3 regions of the Alteromonas sp. 5NW40-0090 genome follow, and region 3 is predicted to be linked to each of the others. Evidence: predicted binding sites of a transcription regulator. Region 3 holds the regulator's gene; each other region holds the start of a gene.
What was found. Region 3 encodes sigma-54, which starts transcription at its own class of promoters, with help from an activator protein. Its sites were predicted from a motif close to GTTGGCACGNNNNTNGNNT; they were not measured.
Positions count from the first base shown of each region.

Region 1: a site for sigma-54 is predicted at 8,172-8,190, ahead of AC27KT_RS09905 (EF-hand domain-containing protein). Genes of this name have one in related genera too.
Region 2: a site for sigma-54 is predicted at 2,034-2,052, ahead of AC27KT_RS07545 (hemerythrin domain-containing protein). Genes of this name have one in related genera too.

Region 1 covers NZ_BAAJLT010000007.1:531-11,076, reverse strand. Annotated here, with positions in the region: gene AC27KT_RS09940 (sulfite exporter TauE/SafE family protein) at 1-534, shown strand, start outside; gene AC27KT_RS09935 (pyridoxal phosphate-dependent aminotransferase) at 554-1,732, shown strand; gene AC27KT_RS09930 (response regulator) at 1,988-2,353, shown strand; gene AC27KT_RS09925 (chemotaxis protein CheX) at 2,350-2,934, shown strand; gene AC27KT_RS09920 (sensor histidine kinase) at 2,934-4,253, shown strand; gene AC27KT_RS09915 (MBL fold metallo-hydrolase) at 4,321-5,352, opposite strand; gene AC27KT_RS09910 (DNA polymerase II) at 5,654-8,023, shown strand; gene AC27KT_RS09905 (EF-hand domain-containing protein) at 8,326-8,904, shown strand; gene AC27KT_RS09900 (AMP-binding protein) at 9,273-10,546, shown strand, end outside.
Region 2 covers NZ_BAAJLT010000005.1:69,022-79,567, reverse strand. Annotated here, with positions in the region: gene AC27KT_RS07555 (diacylglycerol kinase family protein) at 1-510, shown strand, start outside; gene gdhA (NADP-specific glutamate dehydrogenase) at 518-1,870, shown strand; gene AC27KT_RS07545 (hemerythrin domain-containing protein) at 2,099-2,554, shown strand; gene AC27KT_RS07540 (YqaE/Pmp3 family membrane protein) at 2,695-2,853, opposite strand; gene AC27KT_RS07535 (EAL domain-containing protein) at 3,048-5,342, opposite strand; tRNA gene AC27KT_RS07530 (tRNA-Leu) at 5,575-5,660, opposite strand; gene secG (preprotein translocase subunit SecG) at 5,671-6,084, opposite strand; gene tpiA (triose-phosphate isomerase) at 6,095-6,838, opposite strand; gene glmM (phosphoglucosamine mutase) at 6,935-8,278, opposite strand; gene folP (dihydropteroate synthase) at 8,288-9,112, opposite strand; gene ftsH (ATP-dependent zinc metalloprotease FtsH) at 9,323-10,546, opposite strand, start outside.
Region 3 covers NZ_BAAJLT010000008.1:237,465-248,010, reverse strand. Annotated here, with positions in the region: gene mlaE (lipid asymmetry maintenance ABC transporter permease subunit MlaE) at 1-292, opposite strand, end outside; gene mlaF (phospholipid ABC transporter ATP-binding protein MlaF) at 289-1,089, opposite strand; gene AC27KT_RS12035 (calcium/sodium antiporter) at 1,673-2,629, shown strand; gene AC27KT_RS12030 (KpsF/GutQ family sugar-phosphate isomerase) at 2,632-3,612, shown strand; gene kdsC (3-deoxy-manno-octulosonate-8-phosphatase KdsC) at 3,613-4,161, shown strand; gene lptC (LPS export ABC transporter periplasmic protein LptC) at 4,158-4,736, shown strand; gene lptA (lipopolysaccharide transport periplasmic protein LptA) at 4,705-5,250, shown strand; gene lptB (LPS export ABC transporter ATP-binding protein) at 5,253-5,978, shown strand; gene AC27KT_RS12005 (RNA polymerase factor sigma-54) at 6,052-7,533, shown strand; gene hpf (ribosome hibernation promoting factor) at 7,564-7,851, shown strand; gene ptsN (PTS IIA-like nitrogen regulatory protein PtsN) at 7,865-8,308, shown strand; gene rapZ (RNase adapter RapZ) at 8,393-9,238, shown strand; gene AC27KT_RS11985 (HPr family phosphocarrier protein) at 9,238-9,510, shown strand; gene mgtE (magnesium transporter) at 9,685-10,546, shown strand, end outside.

The sequences.
Region 1 (10,546 bases), on a different contig from region 3:
GTTGGCGGAGGACTGCTAATCGCTAACAACTCTAGTGCAAACGGCTTAACCGTAGTTTTCGCTGCGGGTGTACTGCTTTACTCGGTGTATTTTCTTTTCCCAGAGTTCGTTGTACGCCCTGGTCTTGTTTTCAATATGCCTAAAGGCATAGGAAAAGCAGTTTTAGCATTTGTACTGGGTGGTTTCTCAGCCCTGCTTGGAATAGGCGGCGGAACTCCAACGGTTATCACCATGGTGATGTGTCAGCGCACTATACAACAAGCCGTGGCAACTGCCGCAGGTGTGGGCTTCTTAATTGGCTTACCTGGGGCCATCGGTTTTCTATTTATGAAACACCCAGACACCGCCTCTCTACCTGTTGGCACTATAGGGTATATCAATATCCCAGCGCTTATTGCTATCAGTATAGGGGCAATTTTTACGGCACCTATTGGAGCGAAGATGGCGCATAACTTTAGTGAAAAGAAGCTAAAACGATTGTTTGGCATTTATCTCGTCATTGTTTCTAGCGCAATGTTCTATAAAGCCATTTAAAATAAAAAGGAGAATATCTGTGAGTTATAACCGTTCAAGACGTTTATTTTTAGGTGGCTCGGTTGCAGCTTCTGCGATAGGTGCGACAGGCTTCACCAACTTGGTAAGTGCTCAATCTACCAGTGCAGCCGCAAGTGAAGCGGCGTCGGTCACGTATGGACCCAAACCGGGCGTGGCGAAATTAAATGCTAATGAAAACCCTTTCGGCCCCAGTCCAAAAGCCTTGGAAGCGATTGCTATCGCATCGGCTCAAGGTGGAGCCTACTACGCTTACCCTGCCGCTATGACACTGTTAGATATGATAGCAGAGCGCTATGGCATAACTAGAAAGCACATTTCTTTGAGCGCCGGTTCAAGCCCCATTCTTTCCTATGCAGCCCTAGCAGCCAGCAAAAACGGAAAAATTCTTGGGCCAGACCTCTTTTGGGATACCACGTCTAAAGCACCAGAAAAACAAGGTGCACCAGAAATAGTAAGGGTTGCCAATACAGCAGATCTCGATATTGACCTTGACGCCATGTATGCCGCTATTGATGATTCAATTGGCATGGTACATATCTGTAATCCGAATAATCCAACGGGAAAAGTGCTCGACCCAATCAAGCTTCGCGAATTCTGTATAAAAGCTTCTAAGAAAACACTGGTTTTAGTTGATGAAGCCTATAACGAACTTATCGATGAGCCACCTAAGCATTCCATGATTCCACTTGTTAAAGCCGGTCACAATGTGATTGTAGCCCGAACCTTCTCAAAGATTTATGGATTGGCTGGTATGCGAGTAGGCTACTTAATCGCGTCAGAGGAAAATACCGAGTGGATTAATCGCTACGGTATGGGCGGTTATACATTAAACCAAGCGGGCCTTGCGGCCGCAATTGCCAGCTACAATGACGATGCGTTTTTAACGTTTTCAAAAGAAAAAATTTACGAAGGAAAATCCATGGTTATGGATGCCGTTAAAGCGAATGGTTTGACAGCCCTCCCCTCAAGTACTAACTTTATTTTTGTGAATCTAGGTGACGGCAACGCCGAATATTTCCGTCAAGCTATGGCTGAAAAAGACGTTCTTATACGAGGTATTTATCGTACTTACGATAATTGGTCACGAGTGAGCATGGGCAAAATTGCTGACGTTAAACGTTATGTTGATGCCATGCCCGCCGCATTAGAAAAAATGCAGTCAATGCAAAAAAGTTAAATATCAATGGCGTGTGTCAGCATCGATACACGCCGACTCGTCTTCTCCATCTTCTTCGTACTCCTGCAACCTGTTAATTCAACTAAAAGTCTAATACGCACAAAAGTCACCTTTGTCATATACTGAAATCATCTAATAAGCAGTGTAGAGCATGACTACAACAATAATTTTTGAAGGTATTGTTGCAGTAACGCAAAAGTTGCACATACTTTACTAAAAAGGCATAACAGTAAATGCCGCTCAAGGAGGCTGTAAATGTCACTTTCTGTACTAGTTGCTGATGATTCGAAGCTGTCGAGGCGCAGCGTCATTCGCTCGCTCCCTCAAGACTTGGAGTACGATATAACCGAGGCAACAAACGGACAAGAAGCGATAAATTCACTTTCCGAAATCGAATTTGGACTTATTCTGTTAGACCTCACCATGCCCGAGGTAGATGGTGTTGGAGTGCTAGAGTTTTTACGTGCAAGACCTAACATGCCAAACGTGATAGTAATAAGTGCTGATTTTCAGCCTGAAAAACAGAAAATTGTTATGTCGCTTGGTGCCAAACGCTTTCTTCGTAAGCCTTTAGATAAAGAAGAGTTGGCAATGGCGTTGTTTGAGCTGGGGTATCTATGAGCATTGTACTACCACTGGACGAAGAGCAAAGAGATGCCCTTCAAGAACTGCTAAACATTTCAATGGGGCAAGCTGCAAACTCACTTGCTCAACTAATTGAAACCAAAATCGATATTTCTATACCTAAAATTTCAGCCGTCACCCCCACTCAGCTTTACAGCCTTCTGTTTGAAACTGAAGATGCTTTCTATACTCGTCAGTCTTTTTTGGGGGATGTACACGGTGAAGTTATGTCTGTGCTATCTCAAGCTGGTTTAAGTGAGGTCGCTACGTTAATGGACTATGAAGAACCACTGAGCAAGGAAGACATTCAAGAAATTATTTTAGAGCTTTGCAATATCTTAGCGGGCGCATGTTTAGCGGGTCTTTCCGACCAGTTGGAACTTACCACTAATTTGAACATGCCCACGTTATTCTTGCCCGATAAAGCAAACTTCGATGAGTTGCAATGGCAGCACAGCTTAGTGATGGAAGTGCAGTTTATTATCGCGATCTCGTCGTTTAGCATGCGCGTTGTTTTCTGCTTAGACGATGAATCTCTTGCACGCATGAAAGACACATTGGATGAGTTACTCGCATAATGTTTGAACAGCTGGTAGGTAAATTACCTGTCGGAATTGGAATAGTCGATGAGAATTTTAACGTCGTTTACCTGAATGACTTCTTTTTAGATCGACTTCCTCACAGTATGCGCGACAGCTATAAAGAAACGCCAGTCGTTGAGTTATTTCAAGGACAAGGTAAGTTTCTAAAACGCAGGCTAAAATCAGTATTTGTCCTACAGCACCCAAGTTTTAGCTATTGGGAGCAACGACCACATATCTTCCCCTTTAAAAGCTCTCGCCCCATAACCGGTGAAGAAACACAGATGTATCAGAATATGGAAATCTTGCCCATTAAAGACAAAAAATCGGGGCAAAAGCTAGCGTGCATCTTTCTTCAAGATGTCACCGCGCAAGCGAGTTATTTCAGAGCACAGCAAAAGCTTTCCGAAGCGCTAAAAAAAGAGCACGAAGCGCAAAGAAAGCTTATTCGCAAGCTAGATACTGCGCAAAGCCAGCTTATCCAAGCTGAGAAAATGGCCTCTACCGGGCAGCTAGCGGCAGGTATCGCCCACGAAATTAATAACCCTATTGGTTTTGTGAACGCTAACCTCAATACACTTGAGCAATACGCAACTCACCTTATTGCAATTTGTGATGGCGTTCAAGGACAACTCGAACACTTCACCGACGAGCTCAAAGAACAGATCGACGCACTGTTTGAGTCTAATCACTACGACTTGTTAAAGGACGATATTACTGAGCTAATTGCCGAGTCTACAGACGGTCTTACCCGCGTAAAAGACATCGTCGAAAACCTTAAGAACTTTTCGCTGGAGACTACCGAAGGCGTGCAAATAGTAGATATCTGCGCCGTGTGTCACCAGCTGATCACGCTTATTTCCGCCCAGTACAGCGCGCCTAAGTATAGGTTTGAATGTGAGCAGGAGAAAGTGGAAGTAATGGGGAACCCCGGGCCGTTGAAGCAGGCGCTAATGAATGTCATGATAAATGCTGCGCAGGCTATAGAAGAAAAGGGCTTCATCAAGCTTACAGTTATTGAGTCCCCTAAGACAGTGACCATCAAAATACTGGACTCGGGTTGCGGTATTCCTACAAAAAATCTAAAGCGAGTCTTTGAACCCTTCTTTACTACAAAACCCGAAGGGCAAGGTCAAGGGCTGGGCCTTTCTGTGGCTTACACTGCTATAGAACAACATCAGGGTAAAATATCGATTAGCAGTAAAGAGGCAAAAGGGACCGTAGTAGAAATTACTATACCTAAACAGCCCACGGCTGAGGCATCTACTGACGAAGGTAGTGAGAAGAACGAAGCGGAAAACCCTCAAACGGCCTAGCAACGGTTACTCAGTTCAGAGTGAGACGTTAATAATACTTATTCTGCTTGTATGTCTTCTGACTGAGCTAACAGGCAAGCTTTTTTACTTCACAGGCTTTAAATGTATATACACCCTTGCTGTTTAACGTCCGCGAAATGGCCTCTTCGTTAAGCAAGTAATTAAGGTGAGACAAACACTCTGCCACTGCAAACACCATGTTTCGGCTCGAGAGCTTGCGCTTAAACATAACCGGTAATAGCTCTGCGACCGTTTGAGGTTGCTCGCACGCATTTAACAGAGCCTTTAGGTGCTCGTGATGATGAGCAATAAGCGAATCTACTCGCTCATGCAGGCCGATAAAGGGTAGCTTGTGGGCGGGTAACACTGTCGTATCTATCGGCAAGCTTTTAAATTGCGGCAGCGTGCTGAGGTAGTCGTCTAAGGTGTTGGCATCAGGCTCTGTTGAGTAGGCGCCAATGTTTGGCGTGATAATCGGCAAAATATGATCGCCCGAAATGAGAATATTTTTTTGCTTATTGTAAAGGCACGCATGCTCAGGAGAGTGGCCGCGGCCAATGATAATCTGCCATTCGTTATCGCCAAGCGATAGCGTCATCCCATGTTTTAGACGAGTGTAGCTAATAGGTAGTGGTGAAACAACGCTGCTGTAGCCATTGCCTTCACCAGAAGTAAGCTTGTCGATCATAGATTCGTCTAAACCTGCTCGCTGGTAATATTGCACATCCCGTTCGTTAGTTGCGCCATTTCTTCCTGCCGCAAACGCTCTGGCAGTAAAATACTCAGTTTGAGACATATAGAAGGGGACGTTATACGTGTCGGCTATCCAGCCCGCTAACCCCACATGATCGGGATGTAAGTGCGTAACGATGACACCAACTATTGGCCCGTCTAATTGCTTGAATATACGCTCCCACAGCGCTTTGGTGGTGGACGTTCCTATGCCAGTATCAATGACCACCCAACCGCCTTCACCGCGGATCAGATACAAATTTATGTGGTCAAGTTCAAACGGAAGCGGCATTGTTAGCCAAAGAACACCATCGGCCACTTCTATTAGCTCGCCCGGCTCTACCTGTTTATCGAATAGATATTCCATATCGCCCTCACCTTTTCTATCGTGCATGAACTAACCCGCACAAAGACTGTACGTTTTCGTTTTAACTCGCGCTGCATACAAAAACAAACATATCTGTCGAATAGAGATCTATAGGAGTAGGTGATAACAAACGTTATACTACGCCTACTGCCGTTTCTCGTGCACAGTGGTAGCGCAGTTTTATTGCACCTTTGCGCCAGTTATTGAACAGATAATGGTAATGCGAGTTTATAAAACGTACACGCCCATGAGGCTATTTAAAGAAATTAACGTCAACAAAGCCGGTTAGTAAATCAGATTCATGTCAGCCTCAACAATACAACAAGGGTTCATACTCAATAAAGGTACGTTTACCCGGCGAGGCAAGGTGTATGTTGAGCTATGGGTAAAAACGCTCAGTAGCACCGCTAGGTTAATTTCTTCACCCCAATACCCCACTTGCTTTGTATCTGTTGATCACGCCAATGATTTACGCAATATAGCCGAGCGTATTTCAGCAAAGATCAGTATTTCAGATGACGGGTTTCACACGCTGGAACAAGTTCCTGTTGCGACAGTAAAAACCGCAACCGAATCACACATGCATCAGCTTCGCCAGCATGCGCAGGAAAGCAGTATTGTATTGTACGAAGCCGATATTCGCGTTGCCGATCGCTACTTAATGGAGCGCTTTGTGTATGGCGCGGTGGAATTCCTGGCCCCGCAACATTTCGACGATACGTCACAAATCGTTATAGAAAATGCGCAAATCAGACCCTGTCAATTCAGAACCACATTTACATCACTTAGCATAGACATCGAATGCAATGAGAATGAAGAACTCTTTAGCATTGCGTTAGCCGGTGAAGAACTCAACGTTGTGCTGCTACTATGCCCACCACATTTTGTTGGGCAATCATTGCCTGGAGAAAAAGGCAGTGCATATGAACTTATCACCGTTGAGTCCGAAAAGGCGCTGCTAGAGGCATTTTTTTCGTATCTGACATCTTACGACCCAGATATTATTTTAGGCTGGAACGTTAAGCAGTTCGACATGGCGGTACTCGAACGCCGCGCTAGGGCTAACTCGCTAAAGTATGCCATCGGCCGCCATGGCAGAGAGGCTTCTGTAAGACAGTGGGAGGATCAAACCCTTGTTGATGTGCCAGGACGATGCGTTATTGATGGTATCGAAGCACTAAAAACAATGACTTATCAATTCGAGTCGTTCTCACTCGATCACGTTTCTGAAGAACTGCTTGGCGAAAATAAGCTTATTCAGGCTGCAGACAAGCTTGAAGCGATAAAGCGTCTTTATCATAGCGACCCTATTGCACTCGCTAACTATAACTTTAAAGATACGGAACTGGTCAACCGCATTCAGGATAAAACTCAATTTATCGATTTTCTGGCGCTGCGCAGTATTCTTACCGGCTTAGATATGAGCCGCCCCGGCGGCTCAGTGGCTGCGTTTTTAAATGTGTACTTGCCTAAGCTGCACCGCAAATCTTATGTCGCGGGGGTAAGACCTGAAAATGGAGGCTTGGCTAGCCCTGGTGGTTATGTCATGCGTTCCCAGCCAGGTTTATATAAAGATGTTTTAGTCCTCGATTTTAAGAGCTTGTATCCTTCCATAATTCGTACATTTAAAATCGATCCATTGGGACTTGCAGAAGGGCTTAAGTCCCCCGACACGGCGATTGAAGGTTTTAAAGGTGCAGTATTTAGCCGCGAGTCTCATTTTCTGCCTTCCATCATTGAAAACCTATGGCTTCAGCGCGACGAGGCGAAAAAACAGAAAGACGCACCGCGATCTCAGGCCATCAAAATATTAATGAACTCCTTCTATGGTGTCCTTGGTAGTGGCGGCTGTCCCTTCTACGATCCTCGCCTGGCTAGCTCTATTACGCTGCGGGGTCATGAGATCATGCAAACCACTGCGGGTTGGATTGAAGAACTAGGCTATACGGTCATTTACGGTGATACCGACTCAACATTTGTTCATGTAGAAGGGAATGATGCACTGGGTTCGCCGTCAGAAACTGGACTTGAGCTAGCTAGCATTATTAATCGAAAGTGGACTGAGTTACTAAAAAGTGAGTTCGACATTGAATGCCACTTAGAAATTGAGTTTGAATCTCACTTTTCTACGTTTTTTATGCCGACGATCCGAGGCTCTTCCGAAGGCAGCAAAAAACGTTACGCAGGAATGAAGGGCGGTGAACTTGTCTTTAAAGGCTTAGAAAATGTCCGCTCTGATTGGACGGTACTAGCTAAAACCTTCCAGTACGAGCTGTACAAAAAAGTGTTCACCGGACAGCCTGTTGAAGACTACATAAATAGCACGATAGCAGCGATAAAGTCCGGTGAAATGGACCACGCTTTGATCTATAAAAAGCGGCTGCGAAAGCCTTTGTCGTCGTATACAAAGTCGCTGCCTCCCCACGTAAAGGCAGCGCGATTAGCGGACGAGTACTATAAAGAACAGGGGTTGCCACTTCGCTATCAGTTTAATACGACCATTGCCTATTTCATTACAGTACAGGGCCCTCAAACCGTAGAAACCGCCACGGCCCCCCTTCAATATGACCACTATATTGAAAAGCAAATCCAGCCCATTGCCGATAGTATCTTGCCTCTTATTGGCCTACATTTCGAGACAATAGCGAACGATCAACTCTCGCTGTTTTAATCTCATTAATGGGGTTCTATCTATATCTGAGATCAGCTTAAGTTTGACGTATGAAGATCTTGCAAACACTGCGACAATTTAACATAGCAATAACATTAAAATCCTCGCCTTAAAATTTTATTACCTCATCAAATCAGTTAGTTATGCATTTGGCACATTCAATGAATAATGAATTACGTAAGTCATTAGCGGTGTCAGATTGAAACTTACTTCTAATCTGCACCTGTGTTGAGGTCTGTGGACCTAGTGGTTAGGGCAATTGAGCGCCCAAGTTCACTGTAAAAGCCAGAAGGAATTTGATTATGAAGATCACAAAACTAAGTATGATTACCAGTGCTGTTATTGCTGCAACATTATCTGCTTCAGCCGTAGCAGGCCACCACGAAGAGAAGATCTCTATGGGATTTAACGCAATGGATAAGGATGGAAACGGCTATATCGTCGGTTCTGAGTCTTCTGGTGTTATTGACAGTAAGCTTCTCGAAAAAATGGATACCGATGGTGACAGCATGATTAGCCGTGTTGAATTCAACAAGTTTGTTGATGACAAACCCTCTATGTTTAGCGACGACATCATTACTCAGGTGAAAACTGAAGGCAGCAATGACGCTCTACTCTCGGAAAAGGGCAATCCTGAATTATTCTCTAAAGCTGACGGTGAAATGATATCAGAGAAGAATAAGGAGCTTCGCACCGAGATGTCAGCTACAGCCGACAATAAGTTTACTGAAATCGATGTAGACAGCGACGGTAAGCTTACAGCCGAGGAGTTAAAGGTTGCACATGTCGAAGGTGACTTTGAGATGATGGATGAAAATGGCGATTCTTACGTTACCCGTATGGAATATCGTGCATACTTCGAAGGTATTGAGTCTGAATAGACGCTCACCACTCGTAAAGTAAACATTTTTAAGAAGCCTCCTTCGTCGGAGGCTTTTTTGTTTCATTAAAGTCGAGACAAATTTATTTAGACATCAAATACATTGTCACTTTTAGTTATTACTCTCCTTTCAGCGTGTACGACGAGTCACACAAATTCATCGTTGAATAACGCCATATACGACTAACATCTTGTCGACAAAACCCGTTTGCAACAATATTGTTAATAAAGATTGAATTATTTGTTTTATTCGTTGCGTATTCAGCATTTATTGCAATTGTTGCCATTGGTTATTCGGTACCAAAACCCGAAACAGCCAACTCTATTATTTATATATAAATCAGATGCGTACGCGCATGGAGGCAAGATATGATGGAATCAAAATTTACACCAAACTCACTACTCCCTCTTCAGAAAAGTGAGTTTACTGGCTCTGATGACGCTGAACTGACGTCGCTCACAATCGGTCAGCATTTCAAAAATGTTGTCGACAATTATGGCGATAACCCTGCGATCATTGTAAAACATCAAAACGTTAGCTGGACCTATCAGCAGTATTGGTATGAAGTAGAGCGTGTTGCTTGCGGCTTAATTGTAAACGGTGTAGAACCTGGAGACCGTGTGGGTATATGGTCTCCGAACAATATCGAATGGTCGATCGTACAGATGGCCACTGCGCGGATCGGGGCGATCATGGTATGCCTGAACCCTGCTTATCGTCCTGATGAATTAGCGTTTGCCATTAATAACGTTGCCGTAAAATACTTAGTCATGGCGCAGTCATTCAAGCAGTCAAATTACGTCGCCATGTTGAAAGAGCTTGCGCCAGAAATAGACAGCCAAGATAAGAACACGCCAAAGCGCCCACTAACGCTTGCTAAGTTACCTTCTCTTAAGCATGTATACACAATTGGCGATAAGCCTGTAGAAGGATTGCAGGCTTTTGCTGCATTGCAAATAGAACCAACGGCAGCGCTTCAATCTCAGTTGGAGGCCATTGAATCGAACCTTAGCGCGGATGATAACATCAATATCCAGTTTACCTCCGGCACCACGGGAAATCCGAAAGGCGCTACGTTAACGCACCGAAACATTCTAAATAACGGGTTGTTAGTATCACAAGCAATGAGGTTCACACACAAAGACAAACTTTGTATTCCCGTACCGCTTTATCACTGCTTTGGAATGGTATTGGGCAACCTAGTTTGCTTAGCATCGGGTGCATGCGCAGTATTCCCCGGGGAGTCATTCGACCCTGAGACAACACTCCGTACAGTAGAAGAAGAAAAGTGCACGGGATTACATGGTGTACCAACCATGTTTATTGCCGAGCTCGAACTATCCAACTTCAAGAGCTTTGATCTATCAACACTAAGAACCGGCGTTATGGCAGGTAGTACCTGTCCAGAAGAGCTAATGCGAAAGGTTCATAGTGAATTTCATATGACCGAAGTCGTCATAGGTTATGGTCAGACAGAGTGTAGCCCTATCAATCATATTACTGACATTGACTCGCCATTTGAAAAGCAGGTCAAAACAGTAGGACGCGCTATGCCCCATACAGAAGTGAAGATCATAGATCCCCAAGGCAATACGGTGCCTATTGGAGAACCTGGCGAAATCTGCGCGAGAGGCTACTGTGT
Region 2 (10,546 bases), on a different contig from region 3:
GCAGCTGTTGGTTTTGAAGAACAAATGATCTCTGCTGCTGACAGAGAAGAAAAAAACATGGGCGGTCAGTTTGCTTACTTAAAAGGGCTTTGGAATGCTATTTCAAATAACGAAAATATGACTTTTGAGGTAGCTATGGATGATCTACCTGTCGAGACATTAGAAACACCAAGCTTTGTTATAGCAAACGCGGCGCCAATGACTACCGCACTTGCACAAGGTGCTGAGCCGCCAGATATAACCGATGGTAAGCTTGATTTAACTTGGCTATTGCCACAACCAAGTTCTGATAGACAGTTCGCTTCTCTAGCGGAACTGGTGTTAAGCCCGGCAGAAGCAAAAAAACAATCAGATTCAATACGCCATGAACGCGCAGCACGTATAACGTTAACATTCGACAAACCTACCGCATACGCTGTAGACGGTGAAATTTACGAGGGCGATAAACTCGTCATAGAAACATGCCCACGCAGTCTTACCGTACTCACTAATTTTGAAGAAAAGGATTAAATAGTACATGGCTCAAAAAAGTAACTTTGAAGAAATCTATGACTTTTTGAACGATAAGTTTTCTAATGAGGTCGAGTATTTACAAGCGGTACATGAAGTACTGAAAGATATCATTCCTATCTACAATGCGAATGAAGACTACAAGGCATTTGATATTGTAAGGCGCATTTGCATGCCAGAGCGCATTATCTACTTTACCGTTTCGTGGATGAACAGCGAAGGCATAATTGAAGTGAACCAAGGGTGGCGTGTGCAGCACAATTCAGCAATGGGCCCATACAAGGGAGGTTTACGTTTTCATCCTACCGTAAACCTTTCAGTACTTAAGTTTCTTGCCTTTGAGCAGTGTTTTAAGAATGCACTTACTGGCTTGCCCATGGGTGGCGGAAAAGGTGGCTCTGACTTTAACCCCAAAGGACGGTCAGACCGAGACATTATGTTGTTTTGCCAAGCATTCATGCGTGAATTGCAACGACACATAGGCGCGAACACCGATGTACCTGCTGGTGATATTAACGTAGGCGCTAGAGAAATAGGTTATCTCTATGGTGAATACCGTAGGTTAAACAATAGGTTCGAAGGTGTGTTAACGGGCAAGGGTTTAGAGTTTGGTGGAAGTTATGTGCGCACTGAAGCCACAGGTTTTGGCTTAATCTACTTTTTAGAAGCGGTTTGTAAACAACGAAATTCTCACATTGAAGGCAATACTATTGCAGTATCTGGTGCAGGAAACGTAGCGCTTCACGCGGCGCTCAAGGCGGTAGAGAAAGGCGGAAAGGTAATTTCGCTGTCAAATAGCCGGGGGCTTCTGCATGTTGAAGAAGGATTATCGGATACGGCATTAAAATGGGCGATTAAGAACCACAATAACCGAGATAATATCCTTGTGGACATGGCTGATAAAAACATGGGCAAATGGATAGCCGATAAAAAGCCGTGGCATTTAAAATGTGATATTGCTTTACCTTGTGCAACGCAAAATGAACTGCTTGAAGCGGATGCCAAGTTATTATTAGATAACGGCTGTAAGATGGTTTTAGAGGGTGCGAACATGCCTTGTGCAAATGAGGCGCAGGCCCATTTCTTAGAGGCCAAAATTGTTTATGTGCCTGGAAAGGCATCTAATGCGGGTGGTGTCGCCTTGTCAGGTTTAGAAATGAGCCAAAACGCCATGTTCAACCAGCGTAATGCGAACATACTTGATGACCAGTTATACGCTATTATGGAAAACATTCATCAGCGCTGTGTTACAGAAGGTCAAGGTGTAGGCGATGAAAACGATTATATCGACTATATGAAAGGCGCTAACATCGCAGCGTTTAGACGTCTTGCAGACGCCATGGTCGCACAAGGCGTGTAGCACGTTTACCACATATTCCATTCGATAAATTCACGACAAAACTGCCGTGAATTTATCGGTAAGTAACCTGTAAAATTTGCGTTTTCTCTACCCTACTGTAATCTCCCCATCCATCGTTGTACAAATTTTATTATAAAAATCATGAACTAACAGACCTTTTATTCATGGAACAAAAATAGCATTACCCATGGTGTGATTAACTTTTTAGGTATTTATAAGGAACCACCTATGAAAATTTTTGAAGCTTTACGCCAAGACCATGAGAAACAACGTTTATTGCTAAAAATTTTAGCTGAAACAAGTGGAGATACAGCTGCACGCCGTGAATATTATCAGGAGCTCAAGACTCAGCTTGAGAGTCATGCTATTGCTGAAGAGCGCCACTTTTATTCTCATCTTTTAGAGAAAGACGCCACCGTAGATTTGACCCGCCATGGTATTGCAGAGCATCACGAGATTGATGAATTACTTGCGAAGCTTGATGACACCGATATGAGTTCACCTGCATGGTTACGTTATTTAAAAGCACTTCAGGAAAAAGTGGAACATCACCTTGCTGACGAAGAACAAGAGTTCTTCCAGGTTGCGGGTAATGTGCTTAATGACCGCCAGAAAACAAAACTTGCTGATGAATATCAAAAAGAGATGAAACAGGAGTTAGACGACGAAAAACTAACGGCGTAACATAGCCTTGGTATCCATGGCGATAATATTCAGTCCGAAACGCGTCATAAAGTAAAAAGCCAGCTATTGAAGTTGGCTTTTGCATATTTAATACTTTATTGCTCTGTCACCTATAACGACTTACAAAAGCCTTTAGGTGCCTACTTTTTAGCGATGATGTAAACCGCGTGAATTACACCTGGGAAATAGCCAAGAATAGTCAATAGAATATTGATCCAAAAATGTGCGCCGATACCGACCTGTAAAAATACGCCTAGCGGTGGAAGTAAAATTGATAAAAGTATACGAATGATGTCCATAGTAAATTCCTTGTTTTTGAAGTAATTTCACAACTCAGTAGGCAAAAAACTCACACTTTGGTGAAAGTGTTCAGCCTGCGGAGCGATTTTCACGCTTCATAATGGTTGTTTGCATTTTAAATGCCATGTCAGCGTTGTTAAACGATTGAGCATCCCATTGACTCCAAAAATATAAATTTTTTGTAATAATAAAGCTATTCACCGAAAGGTGTATTTTGCAGCCAATCTTCTAGGTCTGGACGATTAAGAGGTCGACTGATGAAATAACCTTGCGCGATATCACACCCCCACTCTTTCAAGATTTCTAGCGAAGCAACATCTTCTACACCTTCTGCAACCACTTTTAAATTAAAGACACTTGCTAAACTAAGCACGGTGTGAACTATTTGTTGATCGTTCTCGTCGCTTGCTAAAGCAAGAATAAAGCTTTTATCTATCTTGATTGTTTTGACTGGTAGATTCTTTAAGTATGCCAATGAAGAGTAGCCCGTGCCGAAATCATCTATCGCAAAATGAAATCCACGGGCTGTTAGCTCATTTAGGTTCTCTATGGCAAGCGATGCGTCGGCAACCAAGTCACTTTCAGTAATTTCAAGTTCCAGCGCCTCAGGGGAGAGCCCCTCTTGCGTGAGCAAAGCAACAAGCTTACGCAGCAATACTTTGTTTTGTATGTCTTGAGTCGAGAGGTTCATTGCCACAGTAAATCCATATCCTTTAGCTCTGAAATAAGCTAAATCTGCAATAGTCTGCTGCATAACCCAAGTCGTGACCTGCTCAATCAATCCTGCTTGCTCAGCAATAGTGATAAACTCATCAGGAGGAACAAAACCAAGTGCACTGTTGTTCCAACGAATTAACGCTTCCATACTACAAACTTTCATGGTCCTTAAATCAACTTTAGGTTGGTAAACCATAGACAGTTCATTCTGCTGACTGGCAAGAGCACGTTTTAACTCTGTTGTAATAGCAAGTCGGCGGTTATATTTATCTTCCAAATCAGTTCGATAGCGAACACACCAACTGTCACTATGAATCGCTTCATCGGTGACTATATTCATTTTTCTGAAAAGTTCTTCAGAAGACTGTGCGTCCTGTGGGCATTCGATTATTGCCATAGCAACTTTCACGGGAATAGCGATTAAATTACTCTCAACAGGCTGTTCAAGTATGTACTTAAGCGTTTCTAGCTGATCATCATTAAGAGATTCCTGCGATATATATAAAATCTCACCGCCAGCAAGGCGCGCAGACGTGCCAGGCCAGCGCTGTAAACGCTCAGCTAACGCTTTTAACGTATTGTCGCCATTTGAATAGCCATACAGGTCATTAATAGTTCGAAACCCAATGACGGTAATAGCCACCACTTGAACAGCCCGCCCTTCTTTGAGCTCGGATTCGAAAAAGCCTTCAACATAGTTGCGGTTAAAAAGCCCCGTTAACACATCGTGTTCTGCTTGATAGCGTATATGCTTCTCACGACTCTTAATACTCGCCTGCATACTATCAACAGCATTAGCAAGCTCAGTAATTTCTTTGAGTTTCGATGGCGCTTCAAGTGTCGCACCATAGGAGCCCGAAGCCACCTTATTAACTGCTTTAACTAACTTAGAAACAGGCTCACTCACATTTCGTGCTAGTAACAGAGAAAGCCCCATAGCAACGAGTATTGCTAACAAACAAAAAGCTAATATGGTTAATTGAATACGAGTAAACGCATTAAACGAAGAGGTTACATCTACAGCTAGCGTAATCGCCATAGGCAAGTCCTGCTCAGAGCCGATACTTACCTGTCGCGCAAAATAGGTCAACTCGTTCTTGAAAGTGACATCTACCCAAGAGGGGTCGCGTTCAGATGAAAGTATTCGCTGAGCGTCTCCCTCATCTAACGTTGCCTTTATAACCTTATTTGAACCTGCTTCTGAAATGATAATTTCAGCATCTACAAGTTGTTTTAACTCGTTTAATAAATCGCTATCAAAATCAACACCAATAAGCATGTAATATCTGAGCGTTGGAATTTCTACCCGAATTAGATTTAGCTGCACCAAGTTGTTGTTAACAACAAAAAAGCCACTGTCTTGACCTTTAGCTACAAGTGATAAGCTACTTTCTACGTTTTGGCCAGGCTCAAATAAATCGCTATGGGTTGCAACTACTGTGTGATCTAAACTAACTAACGCAATGATGTTTGTATTTAAGCGTTCTGCGTAGCTTGTAAAAGCGGCTTCTATAGAGGGTATGTTTCCAGTGCCCACAGCGCGTCTAAAGTCGAAAGACCGAGACAGAACTTTTGAAACGCTTCTGATAACGGCTTGCCTGTCGGCAACGACTTTATCAAATACTTTTTCAGCCAAGAGAATGTCGTGATCAATATTTTGAACTACTAGGGTGTTGGCTGAACGCCAGACAGCGCCAATAATCAGAAGTGATGCTATTACAATACCTATCAGTAAGGTTTGAAATAAACTCTGACTTAGTGTTTTTTGCACTCTAGTGCCCCGTGAAGAATAGACTAAATTTTAAGATGCGTAAAACGATGACCAGCTAAAAGAATAGCTGAATAATAAAGATACGAACAGATATAACACCCTGTAATTTTTAGTTTTTAACGCTTTGTTACAATTATATCAAGGTCAACAGTTGTTTTGTTGGCTGCGTGTTCTTGCTTTCAAAAAGCCAAATAGAAAAAGGCCAGCAATTTTGCTGGCCTTTTTCTTTAATTGGTGCGGAAAGCGGGACTTGAACCCGCACGAGCTATGCTCACCACCCCCTCAAGATGGCGTGTCTACCAATTCCACCACTTCCGCGAAAACTTTGTTAGTTTGAACCTTCAGCGTCGTCAGACTTTGGTACGTCTGTTACATCGCTTTCAACAACAGGAACATCACTTTGAGCTGCATCTTCAATAACTGGTACGTCTTGATCAGCTGGTAATTCTACTGGCTCTTCTACTGCCGCTGGAACTTCTAGGTTGTTCCACTCATCTTCTGCGCTTTCACGGTTTGCAGTCATTGCACCCAAAGAAAGGCTAATTAAGAAGAACAAGCCTGCTAATATAGCGGTCGTACGAGTCATGAAGTTACCTGAACCTGATGAACCGAAAACAGTGTTTGAACCGCCTGAGCCAAATGAAGCGCCCATATCTGCACCTTTACCTTGTTGGATCAATACAAATCCAATAAGTAATAGCGCTACAATTAGGTATGCTACTAATAGCACTTCGTAAATCATAAATACCTCGTCAGTTTGCCGCTTGGCAAATTGAAATAAAATCTTCAGCTTTTAAACTGGCTCCGCCAATTAAACCGCCATCTACATCTTTCTGTGCAAATAGGGTTTCAGCATTATCTGGCTTAACACTACCACCGTACAAAATACGAAGGCCTTGAGCCAATTGTGCGTCTACTTTATTAAAGTAGCCGCGAATAAATTCGTGTACTTCTTGTGCTTGCTCAGGGCTGGCTGTTTTACCAGTACCAATTGCCCAAATCGGCTCGTATGCAATAACAGTTTTGCTGAGTTCGTCTACCGACATGGCGCTAACTAGTGCATCTAGTTGCTCGCCAACAAACGATTCAACATTACCTGCTTCTCTCACTTCAAGTGGCTCACCTACACAAATGATGGGTACGACACCTGAAGAAACACATTGCTTTGCCTTTAATGCAACAAGTTCGCTTGACTCGCCTTGGTCTTCTCGTCTTTCTGAATGCCCAACAATTGCGTAACCGCAACCTGCTTCTCTAAGCATTTCAACTGACAACTCACCGGTGTGAGCGCCGTTATTTAGATGACTTACGTTTTGAGCACCAATGTCAAACGAATGGGTTTCAAATGCGTGTAAAAGAAGTGAAGGAGCGCATATTACGATTTCCGAATCAGCTTTTACATTCGCCAGCTTTTGATTAAATTCAGCAACTAATGCCAAATTTCCGTTCATTTTCCAGTTGCCAGCCACAAATGGCTTTCTAAGATTTTTACTCACAACGCAGACCTTAGCCCTGTCTTCAAAGCGGGCGTGATATTAACTATTTAATTGAGAAGATACAAGCACAAAAAGCAAAATTTCCTGCTACGCCAACTAATTGGCGAGATTACGAACAGTTTCAGCAATATGCTCTGCCCATTTGTGAGATTGGCTTTCGTCATTCGACTCAACCATCACACGAATTAACGGCTCAGTACCACTTTTACGTAGAAGTACCCTGCCCGTTTTACCTAACGCAGACTCAGCCTCTTTCTTAGCATTTTGCACATTGCTGTGTGCTAAATAATCCACTTCTTGATTAGCGTATCGTACGTTAACTAGCGTTTGCGGGTACATTTCAAAGCCACTTGCTAAGTCGTGTAAGTCCATGTGCGAACGAAGCATTGCGGCAAGCACCTGAAGCCCAGCTACAATACCGTCTCCCGTAGAGCTCATATTAAGATTGAGAACATGACCCGAGTTTTCACCGCCAATAGACCAGCCTTTTTGCTGTAGCAGCTCCATCACATAACGGTCGCCAACATTACTTCTTGCGAAAGGAACACCAAGCTTTGACAACGCATTTTCAAGGCCTAAATTACTCATCAACGTGCCAACGACACCACCCTGCATCTTGCCGTTCTTAAGCGCGTCGCGGGCAATGATGTAAACAATCTGGTCACCATCTAACACGTTACCTAAATGGTCTACCATCATAATACGATCGCCATCACCGTCTAGGGCAAAGCCAAGGTCAGCGCCGGTCTCCTTAACCTTTTCAACAATCGCATCCATTGACGTTGCGCCCACACCGTCGTTAATATTTAAACCGTTCGGCGCTGTACCAAGTTCAATAACCGTAGCACCTAACTCTCTCAATACATTGGGGGCAATGTGATACGTTGCGCCATGTGCGCAGTCCACTACAATTTTTAGATCTGTCAGCGATAACTCTGAAGGGAATGTCCCCTTACAAAACTCAATGTAACGACCCGCAGCGTCGTTTATACGCGTAGCCTTACCCAGCTTATCAGATGCCACACATGTCATTGGGCGCTCAAGCATATCTTCAATCGCTAACTCGATATCATCATCAAGCTTAAAGCCTTGCGCTGAGAAAAATTTAATGCCGTTATCATAAAACGGATTATGTGACGCACTAATCACTATCCCTGCTTCTGAGCGAAATGTTTTGGTGAGATAAGCAATGGCTGGCGTTGGCATGGGGCCTAGCAAGCCGATATTAATACCAGCAGCTGATAAACCAGCCTCTAAAGACGACTCTAGCATGTAGCCAGAAATACGCGTGTCTTTACCAATAAGTACTTTGTTCGTCCCTCGTCCGGCAAGAACCTTACCTGCTGCCCACCCCAGCTTTGTAACAAACTCTGGGTTGATATTGCTCTCGCCTACCTTTCCGCGGATACCGTCGGTGCCGAAATATTTGCGCTGCGTCATTATTATTCCTTATTTTACTGAATTCAGCATTTTCACGATATTGACAGCATCAGCTGTTTCTTTCACGTCGTGAACGCGAATTATCTGTGCGCCCATTTGGGCGACAATTGTAGCGAGGCTTATGCTTCCCGCCAAGCGCTCATCCACTTTTCTATTTAGCAAATTGCCGATCATCGACTTGCGAGACATGCCTACTAACACCGGGAAACCCAGCTTCATAAGCGATGGCAAGTGTTTCACCAGCGTATAATTGTGTTCCAGTGACTTTCCGAAACCGTAGCCAGGGTCAAACAAAATCTTGTCTTTAGCAATGCCCGCTTCTTCACACGCATTGCTACGGGCGAGTAGAAACTGGCCCACATCATTCACTACATCGTCATACTCAGGGCTTTGCTGCATGGTCCTGGGTTGCCCCTGCATATGCATTAAACAAACAGGTACTTGTGCTTCAGCCGCTACTTGCAATGCGCCAGGCTCTTGTAAAGCGCGTACATCGTTGATTAGCCCCGCGCCAGCTTTCACCGCTTCACGCATAACGTCAGCCTTGCTGGTATCAATAGAAATAACACACGCGGTATTTTTAGATACGGCTTCAATAACGGGTATCGTGCGATCAAGTTCTTCTTGCAGCGATACATCGGGGGCGCCCGGCCTTGTCGATTCACCACCTATATCAATAAAGGTTGCGCCTTCATCAATCATACGAAGCGCATGGTCAAGGGCTTGAGATACATTTGCGTGCTTGCCACCGTCAGAAAATGAATCAGGCGTAACATTTAAAATGCCCATTACCTGAGGCTGTGACAGATCTATGAAGTACTTACCAAACTGCATGAATTACCTGCATTATCTTTGTTTTGAAATTACCGTATTTCTTAGACAGAAAAAATGTTGAGAGATGAAGCTTTAAAGCAAACTGATTTTAACCTGCTGGATTAGTAATGAAACGTACCTAAAACCGTAAACTAACAGCTAGAATAAAATCAAACTGCTCTAATAAAAAACGCCAGTTAAACTGGCGTTTTTTAAAATGAGTGTAGAAGCTTAGCTTGGAATATCGCCCGGCTTACCTACCGACGGTTTATCTACGCCGTCATTTTTAATTTCACCTTCACGAACCGGCGCACCACCACTTGGTTTATCGCCACCCGATGGTTTGCTGTCATCCCAGTCAGCTGGAGGACGAACGTCAGTGCGGTTCATCAGATCATCAATTTGCTTAGCATCAATGGTTTCGTACTTCATCAGTGCGTCTTTCATTGAATGTAAAATATCGATGTTGTCTTCAAGGATCTTTTGAGCGCGCTCGTAGTTGCGGTCAATCAGTGACTTAATTTCCGCATCAATGGCACGTGCTGTGTCATCAGACATGTTTGTTGCCTTAGACATAGACTTGCCTAGGAACACTTCACCTTCGTCTTCAGCATAAAGCATTGGGCCCATTTTGCTCGACAAGCCCCATTGGGTCACCATCTTACGTGCAATTTCTGTTGCGCGTTCGATGTCGTTAGATGCACCCGTGGTTACTTTGTCGTCACCATAAATGATGGCTTCAGCAATACGCCCACCAAACAAGCTAGAAATCATACTTTCTAAATGCTGTTTAGAGTGGCTCACTCGATCTTGTTCTGGTAAGTACATAGTCACACCCAGCGCGCGACCGCGTGGAATGATTGATACTTTGTATACAGGATCGTGCTCTGGCACTAAGCGACCTACAATAGCGTGACCCGCTTCGTGATACGCTGTCATTTCTTTTTCAGGTTCAGACATCACCATAGACTTACGCTCAGAGCCCATCATGATTTTGTCTTTCGCTTTCTCAAACTCTTCCATAGAAACAAGGCGCTTGTTGCCGCGAGCAGCGAACAATGCAGCTTCGTTTACTAGGTTAGCAAGGTCAGCACCTGAGAATCCTGGTGTACCGCGAGCGATAACTGACGGTTCTACGTTATCAGCCACTGGCACTTTGCGAATATGAACTTTAAGAATTTGTTCACGGCCGCGGATGTCAGGAAGACCAACCACTACTTGACGGTCAAAACGACCAGGGCGAAGAAGCGCAGGATCTAGTACGTCAGGACGGTTAGTTGCCGCAATAACGATAATACCTTCATGACCTTCGAAGCCGTCCATTTCAACAAGCATCTGGTTAAGGGTTTGCTCACGTTCGTCGTGACCACCGCCTAGACCAGCACCACGTTGACGGCCTACCGCATCGATTTCATCGATAAAGATGATACAAGGCGCCGCTTTCTTCGCTTGTTC
Region 3 (10,546 bases):
GGCCGAGTTCTCGTAGTAGAGACAGTGCAACCATGGGACCTAAGCTCCCTTCTGCACCATAATCCACTAAAATAGTGTAGCCTTGAAGTGCCATCACCATGCCAATAAACAGCCCCGACACCATGATGATGAGCAGCGACTGAACACCAACCACATAAAGCTGTTTAATAACCAGTGGAATATTTTTTACTCGAGGGACAGCGACAAGTGCACCAAACAACATCAGTGCAGCTCTACCAATTGCGGTAACTTTCCCTATCGTTTTAGCACCTATTGATTGGAAGAACTTCATTCATCTGCCCCCAAAAAGCTTGTTTTCAAATCAGGTGCAGGGTAATGAAAGGGTACCGGGCCGTCTGCTTTTCCTTTCAAGAACTGCTGAACTAATTCAGAGTCACTTTCTTTAATTTGCTGTGCCGTTCCTTCACCGATAACCCGCTTATCTGCCAAAATGTAGATATAGTCAGCAATGGTCAACACTTCGGTTACATCATGGGTTACTACTATGCTGGTAAGGCCTAGTGCGTCGTTTAGTTCACGAATTAGCTTCACCAACACGCCCATCGAAATAGGATCTTGGCCGGCAAAGGGTTCGTCGTACATGATTAAATCTGGGTCTAGCGCTATCGCTCTTGCGAGTGCGGCCCTGCGCGCCATTCCACCAGACAGTTCACTGGGCATTAACTTAGCCGCACCGCGCAATCCTACTGCCTGTAGCTTTAAAGCGACAATCGTTGCTATCAAGTCTTCTGACAGATCAGTATGCTCGCGAAGGGGAAACGCCACATTATCGAACACACTCATATCAGTAAACAGCGCGCCACTTTGGAAAAGCATGCTCATTCTACGACGGGTTTGGTAAAGAGACTTTCTCGACATTGAGACAATCGAATCGCCGTCGAATTTTACGTCGCCTTCATCTGGCGTTAACTGCCCACCAATAAGGCGCAGCAGCGTGGTTTTACCTATACCACTTGGGCCCATTACCGCAGTAATTTTGCCTTTGGGTACCTTTAGCGATATCCCATCATAAATGATGCGATCGGCGCGCTTAAAGGTAAGGTTATCTACTTCAACTAAATGATCCATAGTTACTTAAATGTCGACCCCTGACGCTGGATTGGCTACGTTTCTAACCGCGATTGCAACCCACTTAAAAAAATAATAAATAATATGAGTGATAGGCATATTCAATTTCTATGCCTTTGCACACATCTCTCATAAAGTTTACTGAGCAGTTTACTTTTAAGAACGCGCAATTTCAAAAAAGTTTACTCTTCAGTGTAGTTTTTATGTTTACAGGCTAGCATGATCTATCGACATGCTCATTGGGCCGTGTAATTTGGTGCCATTGTACGCTTTTTCAAGAGCCTCGCCAAAGTCAAAAAGTTACAAGTTATGTTCTATTGAGACGAATGATAGGTGTCCCGCGCTGAAGTAATGCCCGCGCCTTAACTAACTCTTACATATAGTACCAGTCCCCATCCTATTTCCTTGTTTATTAACTGAAACTGAACGCTCGGGGTATACCAATAAAGACTCATTTAACATTCACTATCGGCAGAAATTTACGGTAATAGCCCTTATTTGATGAAAATAAAGCGTTGCGAGCATAGGCAAATGGCACTCTTTTTGCGACAATCTAGCGAAATACTTTCTCTTACAGGTTGTTGTGCTTTTAAACATTGTTATTTTTCTGATTGGGCTGATTGTCTTGAGTTGGAGTGCGGACCGTTTTGTTTATGGTGCTTCAGCGCTGGCAAAGAACATCGGTATCTCTCCTATGATGATCGGCCTAACGATTGTCGCTATGGGCTCTTCGGCACCTGAAATCGTGGTCTCCGCTATTGCCTCTGCCAATGGCAATATGAACACTGCGGTAGGTAATGCACTAGGTTCGAATATAACAAACATCGCATTGGTGTTAGGTATAACTGCGCTTGTAAAGCCGCTTCTTGTTTCATCTACCACCCTAAAACGTGAACTTCCAGCGCTTCTGATCATCTCACTAATAGCTATCGGCTTTATGTTTGACGGAGAATTGAAGTCTTATGAAGGGATCATCTTACTGGGCCTATTTATTTTTGTTCTGGCAATGATGGCTTGGTTGTCACTTCAAGTAGATAAAGAAGACCCGCTTGTTGCTGAAACCGCAGATGAGATCCCTAAGGGCGTTTCAAATACTTCCGCGCTTATCTGGATAGGTGTTGGCCTTGTTGTTCTGCCATTGAGTGCCCACTTTCTAGTAAATTCGGCCGTTGAAATTGCCAGATACATGGGCATTTCTGATTTAGTTATTGGACTGACTATCATTGCCTTTGGCACAAGCCTGCCCGAGCTTGCAGCAAGTGTAGCAGGCGTGCTCAAAGGCGAAGACGATTTAGCACTGGGTAATATCATCGGCTCTAACATTTTCAACCTGCTTGCCGTACTTGGTATGCCTGGGTTAATTGCCCCAGGTCTTCTCGACCCAGATGTTTATAATCGAGACATGTACGTTATGCTCGGCTTAACTTTGCTATTGTTTTTGTTCAGCTTCGATTTAATTGGCAAGCGTACAATTTCAAGAACAAATGGATTTATACTTCTGGCTTGCTTTATCGGCTATCAATTCTGGCTGTTCGGATAACCATGAATACAAAAACTCAGATGCACTATATTGAATCGGCAAAGCGTGTTATCGACATTGAAGCGCAAGCCATTGCCAATCTTGCAGAGCGCTTAAACGGTGATTTTATCATTGCGTGTAACATTCTCTTCAACTGTAAGGGAAAAGTGGTCGTGAGCGGTATGGGTAAGTCTGGGCACATTGGAAATAAAATTGCTGCTACGCTGGCCAGTACAGGAACGCCTGCTTTTTTCATGCATCCAGGCGAGGCCAACCACGGCGACTTGGGCATGCTGAGTAAAGGAGACGTCTTATTAGCCATCTCTAATTCTGGTGAAACTAACGAGTTAGTTAATCTTTTGCCTGTCGTTAAGCGTTTGGGGATACAAGTTGTGGCCATGACCAATAGTGCATCCAGCTCGTTGGGTCAACACGCAGATGTAGTACTTGATATAAGCGTTGAAAAAGAAGCCTGCTCGTTAGGTCTTGCCCCTACGTCAAGCACAACAGCCACTTTGGTTATGGGCGACGCCCTTGCGGTGGCCTTACTCGACCAAAAAGGCTTTACGTCGGATGATTTTGCGCTGTCGCATCCTGGCGGTAGCTTGGGTAGAAAACTGCTGCTCAAAGTGAGTGATATTATGCTTAACGGCAGCGACATCCCGCTAGTGAGTGAAAACGCATCTGTCGCTGACGCGCTTTTAGAAATCTCTAAAAAGGGGCTTGGCATGACTGGTGTATTAGCCTCTGATGGCTCATTGACCGGCGTCTTTACAGACGGTGATTTACGACGAATACTCGATGCACGCATTGATGTGCACGGCGTAACCGTAGAAGATGTGATGACCAAAGGCGGTAAAACCACAACCGCAGAGCAATTGGCTGTTGAAGCCCTCAACTTAATGGAAACTCACAAGATAAGCGCGCTGATGGTCACCGATGACAAGCGCAAACCTGTTGGCGCCTTCAATATGCACATGCTTCTGAAAGCAGGAGTACTCTGAATGACGACGACCTTATATACCGATCTAGACAAAGGGCTTTTTGAAAAACTAGCGCATATTAAGCTACTGGTGTGTGACGTAGATGGCGTATTTTCTGACGGCCGCATTTACTTAGGCAATGACGGTGAAGAACTTAAAGCCTTTCACACTCGCGACGGATATGGCGTAAAAGCGCTAGTAAGCAACGGCGTCAATGTCGCAGTTATCACAGGGCGACGCTCAGCAATTGTAGAAAATAGAATGAAAGCCCTTAACGTTGCGCACATAATTCAAGGCGAAGAAAATAAAGCAGACGCGCTGAGCGAACTGATGCAAAGCCTGAAGTTAGCGCCTAATGAAGTTGCAGCGGTAGGTGATGACATGCCTGACACAGGTATGTATCAACATGTTGCTGTTAAAATTGCAGTGGCCGATGCCCACCCTTACGTCGCCAAACAAGCCAATTGGATAACCACACTTCCAGGTGGGTTTGGTGCGGTGCGAGAAATATCAGACACTATTTTGCAAGCCAAAGGGGTGGCGAACGAGATTTTTGGAGCGAGTGTATGAGCCTATTTGGCTTCAATCGCTTAGGTTTAAGTATATCGGCGCTATTTATCTTAGCGCTTTTGATGTACATCCCTACGTGGATGGAAGAGCAGCCTGAAACTCAAGGCAGTAGCGAAAATGACGCCTTGAAGCCAGCATATAAGGCTAAGAACCTAACGACTACGTTATACAATCAAGACGGTGAGTTGAACCACAAAGTGTTTGCAGAGTCGATGGAACACTATGACCAGCTGGGTTTTGTTTTATTTCAACAGCCAAAGTACACCTTGTATACGGAAAACGCTTCATCACCTTGGGTTGTAACAGCACAAGAAGGAACGCTTTATAACAATGAGCTGATTCAACTTGAAAATAGCGTTGTTATAGAAAATCAAACCAGCGATGATTTTGTGAAAAGTTTATCAACTGAATACATACAGATAAATTTAGACACGAAACAAATGACATCTGATCAACCCGTTGAGATACTGGGTACACAGTACCTTATTTTAAGTAATGGGTTTAACGCGAACTTACGCACACAAGAATACGAGCTTTTAGATCATGTACAAACGACTTATTCCCCTAGCAACTAGTTTTATGCTTGCCATCGCTAGTGGTGCGGTGCTTGCTAGTGAAGACGACTTTTCACAACCCATCAAAATAGGGTCGAACACCCAGTTTATTGACGGTAAAAACAAAACTGCGCTTTACAAAGAAGACGTCCTTATCACGCAAGGTTCGCTTGTCATCAAGGCTGATGAGGTCGAAGTTATCGCTACAGACGGCAGCGGACGAGAAATATTTATCGCACGGGGTAACCCTGCTAGCTATTCTCAATCGCTTGAGGACGGTACGCCAGTGTCAGCAAAGGCCAATGAGATACGCTATGAAGTGGCTAATCGTACCATCTCTCTGGCAGGCAGCGCTGAGCTACAGCAGGACACCAGTAAAGTGCAAGGCGACAAGATTACTTTTGATATGATTACCGAGCAATTACTTGCAACCGGTGGAGCGGGTAAAAATGGCGAAGGCCGGGTAACTACGGTATTTACGCCGGAAACTATTCGCAAAACATCGTCAAAGAAAGATAACAAGGACAATGAATAGCAATGGCTACTTTGAGTGCTAAAAACCTTGCTAAAGCCTACAAGTCACGACAGGTTGTTCGCGATGTGAGTCTTTCTGTCTCAACGGGTCAAATAGTCGGCCTTCTTGGGCCTAATGGCGCTGGTAAGACCACTACATTTTATATGATTGTCGGCTTGGTAAACCTAGATAAAGGTAAGATTGAGATTGACGACAACGAACTCACTCATCAACCAATGCACGAGCGCGCACGCCGCGGCATAGGCTACCTTCCACAGGAAGCATCAATTTTTAGAAAGCTTACGGTACATGAAAATATCATGGCTATTTTACAAACCCGTAAAGATTTAAATTCACAGCAGCAAGAAGAAGAAGCCGACGCCCTACTTGATGAATTTAATATCAACCATATACGTAATAGTACGGGGATGAGTTTGTCAGGTGGCGAGCGCCGTCGTGTTGAAATAGCACGCGCTTTGGCCGCAAAACCACAATTTATTTTGTTAGATGAACCATTTGCTGGTGTTGATCCAATATCAGTTAATGATATAAAGAAGATAATACAACATCTTCGGGATAGGGGCATTGGTATCCTTATCACGGACCATAACGTACGCGAAACATTGGATGTTTGCGAGAAAGCGTACATTGTGAGTCATGGCGAGCTTATTGCGCAAGGAACGGCGGAACAGGTTTTAAGTAATCAAAAAGTAAGGGATGTATACCTAGGCGAACAATTCAGGCTATAGTTTGTGTAACCGAATTGTCATTTTTCAGTTTAGCTCTGGTATATTCAATTTAGAGCATTTAAATAAGACGTAGATGAAACCATCTTTACAGCTAAAATTTAGCCAACAACTTACAATGACACCTCAGCTTCAGCAGGCCATTAAACTGCTGCAGCTTTCTACGCTTGATCTCCAGCAAGAGATACAAGAAGCACTCGATTCAAACCCACTATTGGAAGTGGAAGAAGGCAATGACGAGGCACAGCTAGAGAAGAACAACATCGATAATGATGATAGTGCATCTGAAGCAACGGCTTCTGCTTCAAGTGATACATTGGAAGCGGGCGATGCGCTAGAGAAAAACGATCTTCCAGACGAGCTGCCAATCGACAGCACATGGGATGAGTATTACTCCGCGTCTTCTGCGCCTGCACCTGGCCCATCTAATGATGATGAACAAATCTTCCAAGGTGAGACCACTGAAGACATCCAAGAGCACTTGCTTTGGCAAATGCGCCTCACTCACTTTTCAGACACTGACCGCGCAATTGCTACTGCTATCATCGACTCTATCGACGAATCCGGTTATCTAACGGTTACCCTTGAGGATATTTTAGAAGCGGTAAATGACGACGATTTAGAAGAGCCGATAGAGATGGACGAAATAGAATGTGTGCTTAAGCGCATTCAGATGTTCGACCCTATTGGCTCTGGCTCACGCTCTCCACAAGAATGTCTTATGGTGCAGTTGCGTCAGTTTTCAGAAGACACGCCGTGGCTTGTAGAAGCGAAACAACTTATCGAAGAATATTCAGACTTACTCAGCAGCAAAGACTATCGCACCCTGATGCGAAAAAGTCGCTTGAAAGAAGACCAGCTGCGCGAGGCAATGCGTTTGCTTCAAACCTTGAATCCTCGCCCAGGTAGTGCTTTAGTTACTAAAGAGCCTGAGTACGTTATTCCTGATGTCTCTGTAACCAAGAAGAATGGCCGTTGGGTGGTTGAGCTGAACCCTGACAGTTTGCCTAAATTAAGCGTAAACCAGCAATACGCTGCCATGAGTCGCCGTGCCAAAAACAGTAGTGACTCGCAATTCATCCGCTCACACATGCAAGAAGCCAAGTGGTTCATAAAGAGCCTTGAGTCTCGTAACGATACCTTAATGAAGGTAGCCAACTGCATTGTGCAACAGCAAATGGGCTTTTTTGAGCACGGCCCGGAAATGATGAAACCAATGGTGCTAAATGATGTCGCAGAAATGGTAGATATGCACGAATCGACTATTTCACGTGTGACAACGCAAAAGTATATGCATACGCCGCGTGGTATTTTCGAATTGAAGTATTTCTTCTCAAGCCACGTTGCAACCGAGTCCGGTGGTGAGTGTTCATCCACAGCGATTCGTGCATTGATCAAGAAGTTAGTGGCCGCAGAAAATCCTAGTAAGCCGCTAAGTGATAGCAAGATTGCTTCATTGTTAGCCGAGCAAGGCATAAAAGTCGCTCGGCGAACAATAGCAAAATACCGGGAATCGTTATCGATCCCGCCGTCGAACCAACGCAAAAGCCTTATTTAAACGGGCTTAATAATATAAGGAAGACGAAATATGCAAATCAACCTTACTGGTCATCATGTCGAAATCACCGACTCTTTGCGTAATTATGTCGATACGAAGTTCAGCAAACTTGAACGTCACTTTGATCACATTTCTAATGTGCATGTCATCCTGAACGTTGAAAAATTAAATCAAAAAGCCGAAGCGACCGTTCATTTAAGTGGCGCTGAAGTATTCGCATCCTCAGAAAACACCGACATGTATGCGGCGATTGACAGCATGGTTGATAAACTCGACCGGCAGGTAATCAAGCATAAGGAAAAACTGAAAAAACATTAGTAGTTAATTGAGCATGGATATACAAGCCATCGTAAGTCTGGACCGCACCGAGTGTGCGGTTCAGTGTAATAGTAAAAAGCGAATTCTTGAGATCATCGCTGATATCGCTGCCAAGCAAAACGATAACATTGACCAGGCAACGGTACTTAATAGCTTAATGGCTCGAGAACGGATGGGTAGTACAGGCATTGGTAATGGTATCGCCCTGCCCCACGGACGCCTGCCGGGCCTTGAGAAAGTGATTGCCATTGTTGTAACCAGCACGCCAGCAATCGACTTTGACGCCCTTGACGAGAAACCCGTAGACATCTTTTTTGCGCTACTTGTTCCAGAGGAACAAACCGAAGGACACCTTCAAACGCTGGCCACCGTGGCGGGTAAACTAAGCGACAAAGAAACGATTAAAGCGATACGTCGTGCAACGACAAGCGACGATATTCTAACTGCATTAAGTTAAACATTAAGCGCCTATTAACCGTTTAGTAGGCGCCTCATTAATCAACGCGTATGTGATAAAACCAGAGTATTAGGGAGAAAGTAGGTGAAGCTGATAATAATCAGTGGTCGTTCGGGATCTGGTAAGTCTGTCGCACTTCGCGCATTGGAAGACTTAGGTTATTACTGTGTTGATAATATCCCGGTAAACTTACTTCCGACCCTAACCCATACTGTTGTTGATGAGTATGATCAGGTAGCGGTAAGTATCGATGTGAGAAACTTACCTAAAAATCCTGACGATTTGGTAGAAATTCTAGACTACCTGCCCTCTTCGTGGTCGATGACTATTGTCTACATCGACGCGAGCGATGATGTACTGGTTAAGCGTTTTAGCGAAACACGTCGTCTTCACCCTCTCGCCAAGCTTAATAAATCGCTTTCAGAAGCCATTAAAGCCGAGTCTGCACTACTTGCGCCTATTGCAGAACGCGCAGATTTATATTTAGACACAGATAAGCTTACCATTCACCAACTGGCAGAGTTAATTCGAGAGCGTATCTTGGGTAAGAAAAGCTCACGCCTTGTGCTTGTGTTTGAGTCGTTTGGCTTTAAGCACGGTATTCCAAAAGATGCGGATTACGTTTTTGATGCCCGCTTTTTACCCAATCCCCATTGGGAGCCCGATCTTAAACATCTGACCGGATTAGACGCACCAGTGGAAGTATTTTTGGGATCGCAGCCTGTAGTGACCAAGTTCATTTGGCAAATTCAGAATTTAATAACGACATGGTTGCCTCATTTAGAGCGCAATAACAGAAGCTATGTAACAGTAGCGATTGGCTGCACTGGCGGCCAACACCGCTCTGTCTATATTGCACAGACCTTGTCGAAAACCTTCAGTGAAATACACCCTGATGTTCAAATTCGCCATAGAGAGCTGAATCAGTAATGACTATTCAAAAAACGCTAACTATCGTCAATAAGTTAGGGTTGCATGCAAGAGCGGCGACCCAACTGGTTAAACTGGCTAATCAATTCGACGCTAAAATCATCTTAAAAAAAGGCGATAAAGAAGCAGACGCAAGCAGTGTATTAGGATTAATGATGCTTGAAAGCCATCAAGGTGAACAGGTAGACGTGATTGTGGACGGTAGTGATGCTGTTGATGCACTTGCAGCCATTGAAGAGCTGATTGAGGGCAGATTTAACGAAGACGAATAGTCTTACTTACCCAATCCATTGACCAATTAATCAACACTTAGCGCAGTTATCTTAAAATCCTGCGCAAAACCTACGCAATTATCATGACAGACTCATCATAATTGCGATATTCTACGCCCACTTAGGCTCTATGGCCTGCATTGTTCATCTTTTAGCTTGTAGGAATAACGCCTTATGGCAGAAGCGCTTGTTTCTAAATACGTACAAACTCAGTTACGCGCACTCAACGCTGCGTTGACCAACGGTCAATTCGTATCTGTACGTAAGCTTCTGCTTGAATTACCACCTTCAGACGTCGCCCACATTCTTGAATCTAGTCCTAGCAGAACAAGGGACGAATTATGGGAGCTCATTGATGGTGACTTTCACGGCGACATTTTAGAAGAACTTTCTGACGATGTTCGAAACGGTATCATTACAAAGATGCTTCCAGCTAATGTGGTTGACGCACTTGAAGAGATGGATACCGATGACTTAGCAGAGACGCTAAGCAGCCTTCCCGAGCCAGTATTGGCCGATATTCTAGATTCGATGGATGCACAAGATCGCGTGCGCGCAGAGCAAGCGCTGTCTTACGGTGAGGAAACCGCTGGTTTCATCATGAACACCGACACCATCACTTTACGTCCCGATGTGACCATTGACGTGGTTCTGCGCTATATCCGCTTAAAAGGCGAGCTACCTGAGAATACGGATACGTTTTACGTGGTAAACCGAACTGACAACCTTGTTGGTATTGTGCCGGTTACCCGTTTACTCACCGCAGATACCGACGATAAAGTGTCTGACGTTATGGACGAGGAATCTGAAGCGATTCCTGTGAATATGCCAGACGATGAAGTGGCAAGCCTGTTCGAGCGATATAATTGGCTTTCAGCACCTGTTGTAGATGAAAACCATCGCTTAGTGGGCCGAATTACCATTGATGACGTGGTTGATATTATTCGTGAAGACGCGGAACACTCGATGATGAGTATGGCGGGTCTTGATGACGACGAAGATACCTTTGCACCCGTTATGCAAAGTACCAAACGAC